DNA from 3 places in the Ruminococcus gauvreauii genome. Region 1 is predicted to be linked to each of the others. Evidence: riboswitches for the same ligand, from Rfam matches in the RefSeq annotation. Region 1 holds a riboswitch; each other region holds the start of a gene.
The links. Region 1 has a riboswitch for cobalamin ahead of NQ502_RS01310 (energy-coupling factor ABC transporter permease). Riboswitches for the same ligand answer to the same signal wherever they lie in the genome.
Positions count from the first base shown of each region.

Region 1 (4,215 bases):
AAATGGCATTGGAAAAGTGTGTAGTGCCGTGACCCATCAGTACGAGAGCTTCGTGGTCCTCACGGAGGTGGGAGAAATGCGCCGCGATGGTGTGTACTACATGATGATTGTCCTCCTCGGTTGTGAGCAGCGGGTTGCCGAAGGTTATGGATGAGAAGGAAGACTGATACATCAGTGCATCCTCCGTCATCAATTCATTTTCGATACCGTTGATCACGTGAGTCGGCTGAACGATGACATCCGTAATACCGTCATCACGCATTTTCTCCATTGCCTCTCTGACATTCAGGATCTTGATGCCGTCACGCCGTAACAGCTTCGCCATGATCATTTTACTGGTCCAGGCGCGGTAAATCTGATAGTCAGGGAAAGCGTCTGCAATCTCTTTTTCAATAGCGTCAATTGTTTTTTCTCTCGTTTCGGCAAAACTGGTACCAAAGCTGACAACCAGAATTGCTTTTTTGGATGCGTCCGGCATGGGGCGTGTTCCTCCTGTGTTTTCTACTTTCATTTGTGGTGATGATGCCATTAGGCGTCATGTCCGTTTAGGTTCGTGTTTTTTTCTCTCTACCAGGCGTCCCATGACGAATCCGAAGACTCCGGCACCGAGACCGGCCTGAAGGCAGAAGAGAAGACTTTCAATTTCTCCGCTGGCAGGCTCCATGATAGGATCAGCCCAGGTTTCATAACCCGGCTGAATCTCCTCGATCATCTCGGATGCCGCACCGTCGGCACCGCCGAACTCGGCGCCGCTTTTCAGAAATAAAGGTACGACAGCGATCACAACAACGAGCAGCAGAAGTATCAGTACAGTTTTTGTGTTTTTAGTCATTATGCATTCCTCCCTCTTAAAAATCCAAGATCTGAAAGTTCAGACTTGGCGTAAGATTCCAGACCGATGATCACGATAGCGGTCAGGATACCTTCTATGATTGCAAGCGGTATCTGAGTGGCCGCAAAGATAGCCAGGAATTTCCCGAGGGAAGCGCCGAATCCGCCGTCAGCGGATGGATATGCGATTGCCAGCTGGACGCTGGTGACCACGTATGTAAACAGATCTCCGAGGAAGGCTGCCAGAAATACAGACACCAGCTTCGGTACTTTCAGTTTATTGCAAAGCTTGTAGATTCCATAGGACACCAGAGGACCGGCGATCGCCATGGAAAATGTATTTGCGCCAAGAGTGGTAAGACCTCCGTGTGCGAGCAGAATTGCCTGGAAGACCAGAACGATCAGTCCGACAATGCTGACAGCGGCGGGACCAAAGAGGATCGCACCGAGACCGGTTCCTGTCATGTGTGAACAGCTTCCTGTAACAGACGGAATCTTAAGTGAGGACAGGACGAAGGCATACGCTCCCACCATGGCCAGGATCATGATCAGTTTCCGGTTTCCGGAAAGTGTTTTCTTTATGGAGAAGAAACCTGCGATTAAGAATGGTACGCAGACAACTCCCCAGGCAATGCAAAACTTGGCCGGGAGATAGCCCTCCATAATGTGCATCGCGTTTGCAGCCGGCAGAATTCCAAACGAGAGTGCAAAAACTGCGGCGATTAAAACAATTGTTCTTTGTGACTTTGTCATAATTTTCTCCTTTCTCATTTTTACAAAAAAAGAACGCCGTATCTAAGGAATCCCACTTCACATAGACAGGCGCACTGAAACGGCAGCATGTTAGAATTTGCCGTTTCCTTACACCAGGCCATCGTTCGTAACCGGGGTGTAAATCGCTTGTGAAGGGCAGGCTTTCTGACTCAGGCGTCACCACCGTATCTTGCCTTCCCAGTTTTCACCAGTGACATCATAAGATACGGCTCTTCCATTACAGCGGCGGGACCGTGTGAGACTTGCACTCACTTTCCTCTTACCCTGCGGAGAAATACGCAGGCTCCACTTCACATTCAATTCTATGATAAATTTTATCGCGTTGTCCGTCTAATGTCAAATGAATTTTTTAAAACAGTTCAGGACGGCGGGAAAATAGGTGTAAAAACATCCGATGCTTCTTGCCGGGCTGTTAGCCGGGCAAGAAGATGCACCGTCCTGAATAGTTACGAATTTCTTAAAATTAGAAAATAGATTTTGCATTTTTAAAAGTATGTGCTATGATGGGGAGGAATAAATTCTGGAGGAACAAATGATGAGTATTTGTATGGTGGGTATTGATCATAACAAGGCATCTGTGGATGTAAGGGCATTATTCTCCTTTACGAAGAAGAATGCAGCTGCTGCCATGGAACAGCTGAAATGCAGCGACGGCATATTGGGATGCATCATACTTTCAACTTGCAATCGTATGGAAATCTGGGCCAGTGTGGAAGAAGAGTGGGAAGGTTCACTCGTGGAAGAACTGTGCATCATCAAGAAAGTGGATCCGACACAGTTTGGTCAGTATTTTGTCATGCGTGAGAGAAAAGACGCGGTGAACCACCTGTTCCATCTGACCTGCGGGCTGAAATCCCAGATCCTCGGGGAGGATCAGATCATTACCCAGGTAAAAGATGCACTGTCGCTTGCACGTGAGAATTATATGACTGACAGTGTACTGGAAGTATTGTTCCGCATGGCGGTGACGGCGGCAAAAAAAGTAAAAACGGATGTTACCTTCTCAAGAGCAAACGTTACGGCGATGGACCGTGCAGTTTCCATGCTGAAAGAGCAGGGCTATGAGATACAGGGAAAAACATGCATGGTGATCGGAAATGGAGAGATGGGAAAACTGGCTGCACAGACAATGCAGAGGGCAGGTGCTGCGGTGACTGTCACAGTACGGCAGTATCGGAGCGGCATGGTAACGATTCCGAAGGGATGTGCCCGGATCAATTACGGAGAGCGTATGGATCTGCTGCCAAAATGCCATGTGGTAGTCAGTGCGACAGCAAGTCCCAATTTTACACTGACACGGGAACTGCTCGGGGAAGCGGATCTTACGCATGATATTATTTTCATCGATCTTGCTGTGCCCAGGGACATCGAACCGGCCATCGGTGAGATGGAACATGTGACGCTGTATGACATCGATGATTTTCAGATCACGGCGGTCGGTGACTATCTGAAGGATTCCTTTGACCAGGCTGAGGCGATTCTTCTGGAACAGCAGAAAGAATTCTATGACTGGTATGACGGCAGGGATTTGATCCCGAGGATTCAGGAAATCCAGGAGGACGCGGCGACTGATCTGGAGCTGCGCATACATAAGATCCTTGGCAAACTTCCGCTGGAGGACAAAGAGAGGGAGACACTCAGAAAGTCAATCGAACTGGCGGCAGGGAAAGTAGTCGGAAAAATGATCTTCGGACTGCGGGATTCGCTGGAAAAAGAAACATTTTTAGCCTGTGTGGAAGGGTTGGAAAAGCTGTATGAAGAGTAATGGACAGGCGTATTTTCCGCTTTTTGTGGATTTGTCAGAGAAAAAGATCGTAGTGATCGGTGCAGGAAAGATCGCGTCGCGCAGGATCGGGACACTGTCGGAATTCACACGGAACATTGTCGTGGTTGCACCCCGTTTTGATGAGCGTGTGCTGACACTGGCAAAAGAAGGACGGATAAAAATATGTGAGAAGAAGTATGAGAGAGAGGATCTATACGGGGCCGATATTGTGATTGCCGGCACGGATGACGAGGGGCTGAACGAAGACATTTACAGTGTATGCAAATGCCTGGGCATATTGGTAAATGTCATCAGCGACCGGACGAAATGTGATTTTCATTTTCCCGGCATTGTCAAAAGAGATACGCTGGTGGCGGGGGTCAATGCGGGAGGCAGGGACCACGGCAGGGCAAAACGCGCCAGGCAGGCGATAGAAAAAGCACTCGACGATTTTACAGGAGGACGAATAACTATGGCAGCACCGGAAAAATTTTGTGTTGGCAGCCGGGAGAGCAAACTCGCGGTGATTCAAAGCGAGATGGTGATCTCATATATAAAAGAAACGTGCCCGGAAACAGAAGTTTCGCTGTTGACGATGAAGACGACCGGCGATATCATTCTGGACCGGACGCTCGATAAGGTGGGAGGAAAAGGGTTGTTTGTCAAGGAGCTGGACAAAGCTCTGCTGGACAGGCGCAGCGACCTCTCCGTACACAGCCTTAAGGATATGCCGATGGAAGTTCCGGATGAACTTCCGGTCGTTGCATTTTCGAAGAGGGAAGACCCGAGAGATGTTCTCGTATTGCCGCAGGGGGCAGAAGAAATCGATTTCTCAAAACCTGTCG
Region 1 covers NZ_CP102290.1:273,855-278,069, reverse strand. The annotation lists gene NQ502_RS01320 (sirohydrochlorin cobaltochelatase) at 1-478, opposite strand, end outside; gene NQ502_RS01315 (energy-coupling factor ABC transporter substrate-binding protein) at 536-832, opposite strand; gene NQ502_RS01310 (energy-coupling factor ABC transporter permease) at 832-1,584, opposite strand; cobalamin riboswitch at 1,723-1,911, opposite strand; gene hemA (glutamyl-tRNA reductase) at 2,138-3,370, shown strand; partial or broken gene NQ502_RS01300 (precorrin-2 dehydrogenase/sirohydrochlorin ferrochelatase family protein) at 3,360-3,836, shown strand; gene hemC (hydroxymethylbilane synthase) at 3,843-4,215, shown strand, end outside.

Region 2 (4,215 bases), 1.5 Mb from region 1:
TAATTCGGATGCCGACGTGGAACAGACAATTATTGAGCCGCAGAGCGGAAACAGTGTGGTTACAACGATTGACGTCAATATTCAGGAAACGGTGGAAAAATACATTAAGGATCTGATGGATGGGCTTGCAAATGGTCCGAACGGCGCAAAAGGCGCCAAAAATGTGGGCGTCGTGGTTGCCAATCCCAATACAGGAGAAATTCTGGCAATGGGCAGTTCGGATCCCTATGATCTCAATAATCCGAGGGATCTGACCCCATTCTATGCGCAGGAAGAGATTGACAAAATGTCAAATGAGACCATGCTGGATAACCTGAACGGCATCTGGAAAAACTACTGTATCAGCGATGCGTATGAGCCTGGCTCCACGGTGAAACCGATGTCTGTGGCGGCAGCTCTTGAGAGCGGGGACATCTCCTACGATGATACCTTTTACTGCGGGGGATATGAGGTGGTCGCCGGTGAGACGATCAAATGTTCCGTCTATCCCGGAGCCCATGAGACGCAGACCCTGTCGGAGGTAATGAAAAATTCCTGCAATTCAGCACTGATGCAAATGGCGGAGAAGATGGGCGTGGAGGATTTCATCCGCTATCAGAATGTCTTTAACTTTGGATTAAGGACAGGCATCGATCTGCCGGGCGAGGCATCCGGTATTACGCATACAACAGATACGATGGGGCAGACGGAACTTGCCACATCGTCTTTCGGGCAGGGATATACCTGCACGATGATTCAGGAGACGGCTGCCATCTGCTCTGTGATCAACGGGGGATATTATTATCAGCCGCATATCGTGAGCAAGGTTCTCAACAGCGATGGTGCAGTCATAAAAAACGTAGAACCTGTACTTATGAAACAGACCGTGTCTGAAGAAGTATCAGCTCATATCAGGGAATACATGGGTGCGGTTGTCGCAAGCAATGGTACCGGAAAATATGCCAAGGTGGATGGATACAGCATGGGAGGAAAGACCGGTACGGCTCAGAAGATTCCGCGGGGAAATGGCAAATATCTGATTTCGTATGTCGGCTTTGCACCGCTTGACGATCCGCAGGTGGTGATATACACCGTTGTGGACGAACCGAATGTAGAGATTCAGTCGATCAGCACTTATGCGCAGTATCTCGCACACAATATCATGTCGGAGATTCTGCCCTATATGAATATTTTTCCGGATGAAGGAACGGATGGGGAATCAGCTGACGATGGCATCTCACTCGAAGAGATCTTTGATATGGAAGGTGAGGACCGCACTTCAGAGGGTGTCTCCGATACTTCTGTTCCGGAGCCGCTGGAGGACGATGAAGATGTTGAAGGCGGAAATACACAGACGGACGACGGAGTTACCAATGAAGAGGCAGGACTGGAGAATTAACAGCGGAAAAATCCGACAGTTGACATATTGAGCCCAAGAAAATATAATGATAAAAAACACTATGATGCCGTTTTGGCTGATGCGGGCCGTTTGGGAACGTACAGGCCAGGAAGACGGGTGAGAATCCCGCACAGGAGCGCTGCTGTAATTACGGAGTGATTTTCCGGGAACGAAAAGTTCGGCCACTGAGAGTATTCGGGAAGGCGGAGAATCATGTTGATGTATAAGTCAGAACACACGGTATGATAAGGCGTACAGGACTCTTCGAATTCAGGAGGTACGGTAAAAGGATGATAGCGATCCCGTATTGAGAAGAAATCCTCAATACGGGATTTTTCTGATATAAGAGGAGGGAAAGTAAGTTTGAAAACCAATGAGAATCATTCACGCAGAGTAATGCTGCTGGGAATTTTCGCAGCCGCGGCGGTGGTTGTCTTTTTACTGAATATTGCACTCGGATCGGTGTCAATATCCATGAGTGAAATCCTGGGGATTTTTACCGGGAGTCCGGATGTGGCGGAGACAAACCGTGCGATTGTACAGAACATCAGGCTCCCGAGAACGCTCGCTACCGTCATTGGGGGAGCTGCCCTTGCCGCCGCAGGCGTACTGCTGCAGGTGTTTTTCAACAATCCGATCGTAGAACCGTATGTGCTGGGCATTTCATCGGGTTCCACACTGTTTGTCGGACTTGTGACGCTCGGAGGATTCAGCTTCGGGATGAAAAGCATACCTCCGATGGGAATGGTCGCAGGTGCATTTATCGGCGCAATGGCGGTCATGCTCTGTGTCATCTGGGCTTCCAGAAAAGTGAAAAGTATATCGACGCTGCTGATCATCGGGCTGATGGCAGGATTTGTCTGCAGTGCCGTGACCAGCATGCTCTCCGCGCTGGCCGATAAGGAGAAGGTGACGGGTTTCTATCGCTGGTCACTCGGAAGCTTTGCCGGAATTACATGGGAGCAGGTAGCCGTGCTTTATGTGGTCGGGATTCCGTTTCTGGCTGCAGCTCTCTTCATGGGTAAATCATTGAACAGTATGATGCTGGGGGAGCGCTATGCAAAATCGATGGGTGTGAGAATACAGCGTTTCCGCATTATGATTGTGTTCATTTCCAGTGTGCTGACAGCACTTGTAACTGCTTTTGCAGGACCGATTTCTTTTGTCGGACTTGCTGTCCCGCATATTGTACGCATGCTCCTTAAGACTTCCGATAACAGAGTTGTGCTGCCGGCTGTCTGCATCTGCGGGGCGCTGATGACAGGAATCTGCGATCTGGGTACCAGGCTGCTGCTCAGCCCGGTTGAACTTCCTTTGAGTGCGCTGACTTCGGTCGTAGGAGCGCCGCTGGTAGTATTCCTCCTGATCCGCCAGAAGGGTCAGGAACTATAGAAAGGCTGATATAAGATGAAGAATGAATTGATTGTAAATGCAGTTCAGGTGAATGCAGGCTATGAGAATAAGACTGTGGTGGAGGGAGTGAATCTGGAAGGATTGAAAGGACAGATGATCTGCCTCCTCGGTCCCAACGGGGCGGGCAAGAGCACTATTCTGCGTACGCTTTCAGGCCTGCTTGCGCCCGTCTCAGGGACCGTGCAGATTGGCGGGACAGATATCAGCAGCCTGCGGGAAAATGCACTCGCAAAAAAGCTGGCGGTGGTGCTGACGGAACAGTCCGCCCCTGCGCTGATGACGGTATATGAACTCGTCTCCATGGGACGCTATCCCCATACGAATTTCTGGGGAAAGCTGGAAAAGGAAGACTATGAGGTCATCAACGGGGCGTTTGAACAGGTGGGAGTAGAGCATCTGGCGGAGCGATATTACAGTGAGCTCAGCGACGGTGAAAAGCAGAAAGTGATGATCGCCCGGGCGCTTGTGCAGCAGCCGGAACTGATCATACTCGACGAGCCGACCAGCCATCTGGATATTCACCACAAAGTTGAAATCATACAGATTTTAAATAATCTCTGCCGTACGCTCGGGATTACCGCAATCCTTTCTCTGCATGATATTGACCTTGCTGCAAAAGGCTGCCAGACTCTGCTGATGGTCAAGGATGGAAAAGTGATCGCACAGGGTGCGCCGGAGGATGTGATCAGAAGCGGCACGCTGCAGGAACTGTACAATGTAAAGGGTGCCAGGTACAATGAATTGCTTGGAAGCGTGGAGCTGACCGGAAACTATGAGGAAGAAGTCTTTGTAGTTCCGGGCTGCGGTACTGCGATTCCGCTGTACAGGAGCCTGGAGAGGGGCGGATACGGAACTGCGAGCGGTGTGCTGCATGAGAACGATGTGGATGCCCAGATAGCGCGCGCGATCTGTACTCATGTTGTGCAGGAGGAGGCATTTGAACCGGTATCCGCGATTCATCTGAGACAGGCAGCCGAAAGAATGAAACACTGCCGTTTTGTGATCGATTCCGGTTTTCCATGCGGGTCCATGAACCGGAGGAATCTGGAGCTGATCACACAGGCTGTGATAAACGGCAGTACCGTGTTGTCCATGAGGGATCCAAAAGAGAGCAGCCGTCTGTTTTCGGCTGTATGCAAGGATCTGGTTTTCTGCAGCAGTATAGCTGAGGTACTGGAAAACCTGAAACATCAGAGTGCAGAAAAGCCATTCAGGAAATTTGCGTAGGTGAGGATATGAAACAGTTTGGATCAGACCAGATGATAAGCCTGCAAAGTGCCACAGTGATCCGTTTTGCAGGAAAACGGAGAGTACTGAGCACCGGTCCGCTGGGCGGAGGATTCAGCGAACATCTCACGGCGGCGTTTAATCTTGATATGAAAGAGGCGGACACCGGGGAGTGCCGGCTGCGTGCGGCCACGTAT
Region 2 covers NZ_CP102290.1:2,961,564-2,965,778, forward strand. The annotation lists gene NQ502_RS14075 (peptidoglycan D,D-transpeptidase FtsI family protein) at 1-1,378, shown strand, start outside; cobalamin riboswitch at 1,487-1,615, shown strand; gene NQ502_RS14080 (FecCD family ABC transporter permease) at 1,742-2,770, shown strand; gene NQ502_RS14085 (ABC transporter ATP-binding protein) at 2,786-4,018, shown strand; gene NQ502_RS14090 (adenosylcobinamide amidohydrolase) at 4,027-4,215, shown strand, end outside.
Region 2: it holds a riboswitch for cobalamin, as region 1 does, so the genes downstream of both, NQ502_RS14080 (FecCD family ABC transporter permease) here and NQ502_RS01310 (energy-coupling factor ABC transporter permease) in region 1, are expected to answer to the same signal.

Region 3 (4,215 bases), 1.4 Mb from region 1:
CATTCAGCATCAGCCCCCACTCCGGAGTCGGAGCCTGGGCCCCAAAGCCCAGAAAAGACAGCGCTGCCAGCTCCAGCATCATCGTGCCGATATCTGTTGCAGCAGTCACAACCATCGTCGTGATCATATTGGGGAGCACATGTTTCAGAATTATGTTTTTTGTGCTGGTTCCGGTTACGACAGCCGCCTCCATATACAGATTGTTCTTAATCTTCAGAACCATACTCCTCGCCAGTCTCGCATACTTTGTCCAGCTCACAGCGGCTATCGCGATCACGGCATTGACCATATTGGGCCCCAGAAGACCTGCTATCGCGATCGCCAGTACAAGTCCCGGAAAAGAAATCATCATATCAGCCAGCCGCATGATGACAGCATCGACCGCACCGCCAAAGTAACCGGCGATCACACCGAGAGCCGTACCGACGACCAGGATCACCGCCACCAGGATCAGCGTCATCGTCAGGGATGACCTGGTGCCATAGATCACCCTGGATAGTACATCTCTGCCAAGTTTATCTGTCCCGCACGTATACGTGCCGTCCGGTGCCTTTAAAGAATCCGACATCACCGCATCATACGGGTCATGCGGAGAGATCAGCGGTGCCAGTAACGCCACACCTACAATGATCAATGCCAGGACAGAAAACATCGTAAACTGTTTATGAGACTTTAGAAACTTCAGTATCTTCACGTTATCTTTCCTCCTTCAGCCTGGGATCCAGCCGGTTATAGGAGAGATCCACCAGCAGATTAATTCCCATATACAGCAGCGCAATCCACAGCACATATCCCTGTACCAGCGGATAATCCCGGCAGGAGATCGCTTTGACCGCCATGCTTCCCAGTCCCGGCCAGTTATAAATGATTTCAACAACTGCAGTACCACCGAGCAGACTCCCCAGAGAAATTCCCAGAAGTGTGACCAGCGGCAGCATGGAATTCGGGAGCACATGCTTCCAGAGAATCGTACTCTCTCTGATGCCCCGCATCCTTGCTCCCGTCACATAGTCCTGCCGTAGTTCTTCCAACACTGCAATGCGTACCTGCCGGGTATACTTTGCCGACATGGAAAATGCCAGCGTTACCGCAGGAAGAATCAGTGATTTAAAATCCGTACTTCCCCCCGATACGGTAACCCATCTGAGCGTAACACCGAAAATACTGAGCAGAATCAAACCGACCCAGAAGCTTGGGATTGAGACTCCCATAAAGGTCAGCCCCCGCACCAGGTAATCCGGCCATCGGTTCTGGTATACAGCCGACAGAATCCCCAGTGGAATGGACACAGCCAGCATGATGATCAGTGAGAACAATGCCAGTTTCAGGGTCGGCCAGAAACAAGAAGTCAGTTTTTCCACGACAGGTACTTTCATAGAATAAGAAGTACCCATATCCCCGGTCAGAACACCCTTCAGCCAGGTTCCATATTGAATGAGAAACGGTTTGTCCAGGCCAAGTTCCGCCCGTGTCTGTTCGAGAAGCTCCGGAGTCGGCACGTTCCCGCACTCAGTCAGCATGATTTCCGCGGGGTCCCCCGGAGAAAGATACGTCAGCCCAAAAGTAAAAAAACTGATGCCAAACAGCACAACTAAAATCTGTATCAATCTTCTTCCCAGTTGTTTCTTATTCACAATCCTTCATCCTCCTGCAGCTTCTGTTTTGTTATCATATCACCTCTCCTTTCCGATCTGTTCTTCCAGATATCTGATAAATTCATGCGCCATCTCCGACAGAGAATCCTTGATTCGTTTGATATATCCGAATGAGACACTGTTTTCGCTTCCTCTGACAGGAATCGCCTTGATTTGATATTCCTTATACTTATCTTTTAGAAAACTGCTGTCAACCGAGCAGTAATCTGTATGTTTCAACAGCTGTATCAAAAAATGATCGCTGTTTGTACAGGCGATCTCCTGTCTGCCGGATCTGTTTAACCCCTCCCCATTCAAAACACCTAAATGCTTCGACAGAGAGTGAATGTCCTCTCTTCTCTGAATCAGCTTTACAGCCTCCAGGTCCTTTTCTGAAACGCACCGCCTGTCGAACAGCGGATTCTTTTCGCTGCAGAACAAAAAAAGTGATGTTTTCGCCAGTTCATGGAATTCCAGACCTTTCGTTCTCAGCCTTTCTTCAAATACCGGCTGATTTCTTCTGGATATGTAAGTAAAGCCCAGCTCCGCACTCCTCCGGTGCACCCATACCACGATATCTTCAAAGTCGCCTTCTCTGAGATCCAGATGTGGTTTTCTATACGCTTTCAGCCCGTAAAATTCTGCGAGAAGCGTTGACAGATTATTACTGGGTGTACAGCACACCGTCAGTCCCTCTTCTCTTTCTCCCTTTAGACTATTCAGCATTTCAAAATTCTTCAGCGTACTCAGTGCATACCGGTAGACCTGCTCTCCCTCTCTCGTCAGCGTAACCCCGCTTCTGTTCCTGACAAGCAGCACCATGCCCATCTCTTCTTCCAGCGCCTTGATAACCTTACTGACATTCGGCTGTGTCGTGATCAGCACCTCCGCTGCTGCATGAAAACTCCCCAGATCAACACTTGTCACAAAATACTGCAACTGCTTGATATCCATATGTCCCCCTTTTCATTCTCCATAGTCAATGCTAAATTTACTGACGCCGTCTTCAGAATAAAAACAAAAATAATTAAGGGAGGAAGGTTCTTGGTGCCTTTCTCCCGGTGTTTGCAGCGCGATCCCCCCTGAGGGGTTAAAAAGCAGAAAAAAAATGCTTCATTGCAATAAAAAAATGCGCACAATAAGTGCGCATAAGCATGTAATCAATTTACATTTGCTTCGCTCACACCTATACACCGTAGGCATTGCCATTCACATAAAAGCAGGTCTCCTGGCTTAAAAGCATTGTCTACTTCCCTTCCCGGATATGATATTTTCATCCAGTGGTTATGAAGTCGACCCTTTTTTCACAGTGACGGGATCGCATTGGATTCTCACCAATTTCCCTATTAATCCTGAAACAGGAACTTTTATGACTCTTTTTAAATCAAAATTACTATAACATACTTTTTTGTATTTTTCTCTCTTTTTTTTTGTTTTTCCCATTCCATTTTGTTATCACCCCTGGTGCAGTAATTTTTTAAAACTTTCACAAATGATATTGACTTTTCGCAGGATCGGTCTTATAATCAACATATGAACAGTTATTCATATGTTTCATCATTTAATTATAGAAACGGAGAGGATAAGTTATGAAACGCATGGAAGAATCGCTTGGACCTCAGCACAAAGAAACCTGTGGCTGCGGGCATGAACATCATGAGCACCACGACCACCATGAGCACGACCATGAATCCTGCGGCTGCGGGCATGAGCACCATGACCACGGGCATGAGTCCTGCGGCTGCGGGCATGAGCACCATGACCACGGGCATGAGTCCTGCGGCTGCGGCCATGAACATCATGAGCACGCTTTTCACAGCGGCAATACTGCCGAACTACCGGATGACGGCCACGAAAAGAGCGTTTACATTTTAGAAAATCTCGGCTGTGCCAATTGTGCAGCTAAGATGGAGCAGAAAATACAGGAACTCCCCGGTGTGTCTGCAGCCAGCATCACGTTTGCCACAAAGCAGCTGCGTATATCCGCCGACGGCCAGGCCGCATTGATTCCACAGATCCAGAGTATCTGCTCCTCCATCGAATCAGAAGTTCGCGTCGTGCCGAAGGATACTATTTCTGCAGGCAGCAGCAAAACTAAAACTTATATCCTTCAGAATCTCGGATGTGCCAACTGCGCTGCAAAGATGGAGCAACGGATCAACCAGCTCACCGATGTGGAGTGTGCATCCATTACCTTTGCCACAAAGCAGCTGAAACTCACAGCAAAATCGCCGCAGCGTCTGATTCCAGAGATTCAGAAGATCTGCAACGCGATTGAGGACGGTATTGAAATTGTCGAAAAAGAATCCTCTGTGCGCAGCCATGAAGCCGTTGCTGCAAAAAAGGGGATGTCGGAAAGCACCCGCGCCCTGACAGAAATCATCATCGGGGCGGTCCTTTTCATCGCCGGTGAAATACTGGAACATATGGGCTTTGGAACTGCCGTCACACTCCCCATCTATACTGTCGCTTATGCGGTCCTTGGCTGGAAAGTCATCTGGACAGCGATCAGGAATATTGCCAGAGGACAGATATTTGATGAAAACTTCCTGATGAGTATCGCAACGCTGGGTGCCTTTGT
Region 3 covers NZ_CP102290.1:3,000,957-3,005,171, reverse strand. The annotation lists gene nikC (nickel transporter permease) at 1-694, opposite strand, end outside; gene nikB (nickel ABC transporter permease) at 696-1,634, opposite strand; gene NQ502_RS14260 (LysR family transcriptional regulator) at 1,674-2,588, opposite strand; cobalamin riboswitch at 2,836-3,018, opposite strand; gene NQ502_RS14255 (heavy metal translocating P-type ATPase) at 3,224-4,215, shown strand, end outside.
Region 3: it holds a riboswitch for cobalamin, as region 1 does, so the genes downstream of both, NQ502_RS14260 (LysR family transcriptional regulator) here and NQ502_RS01310 (energy-coupling factor ABC transporter permease) in region 1, are expected to answer to the same signal.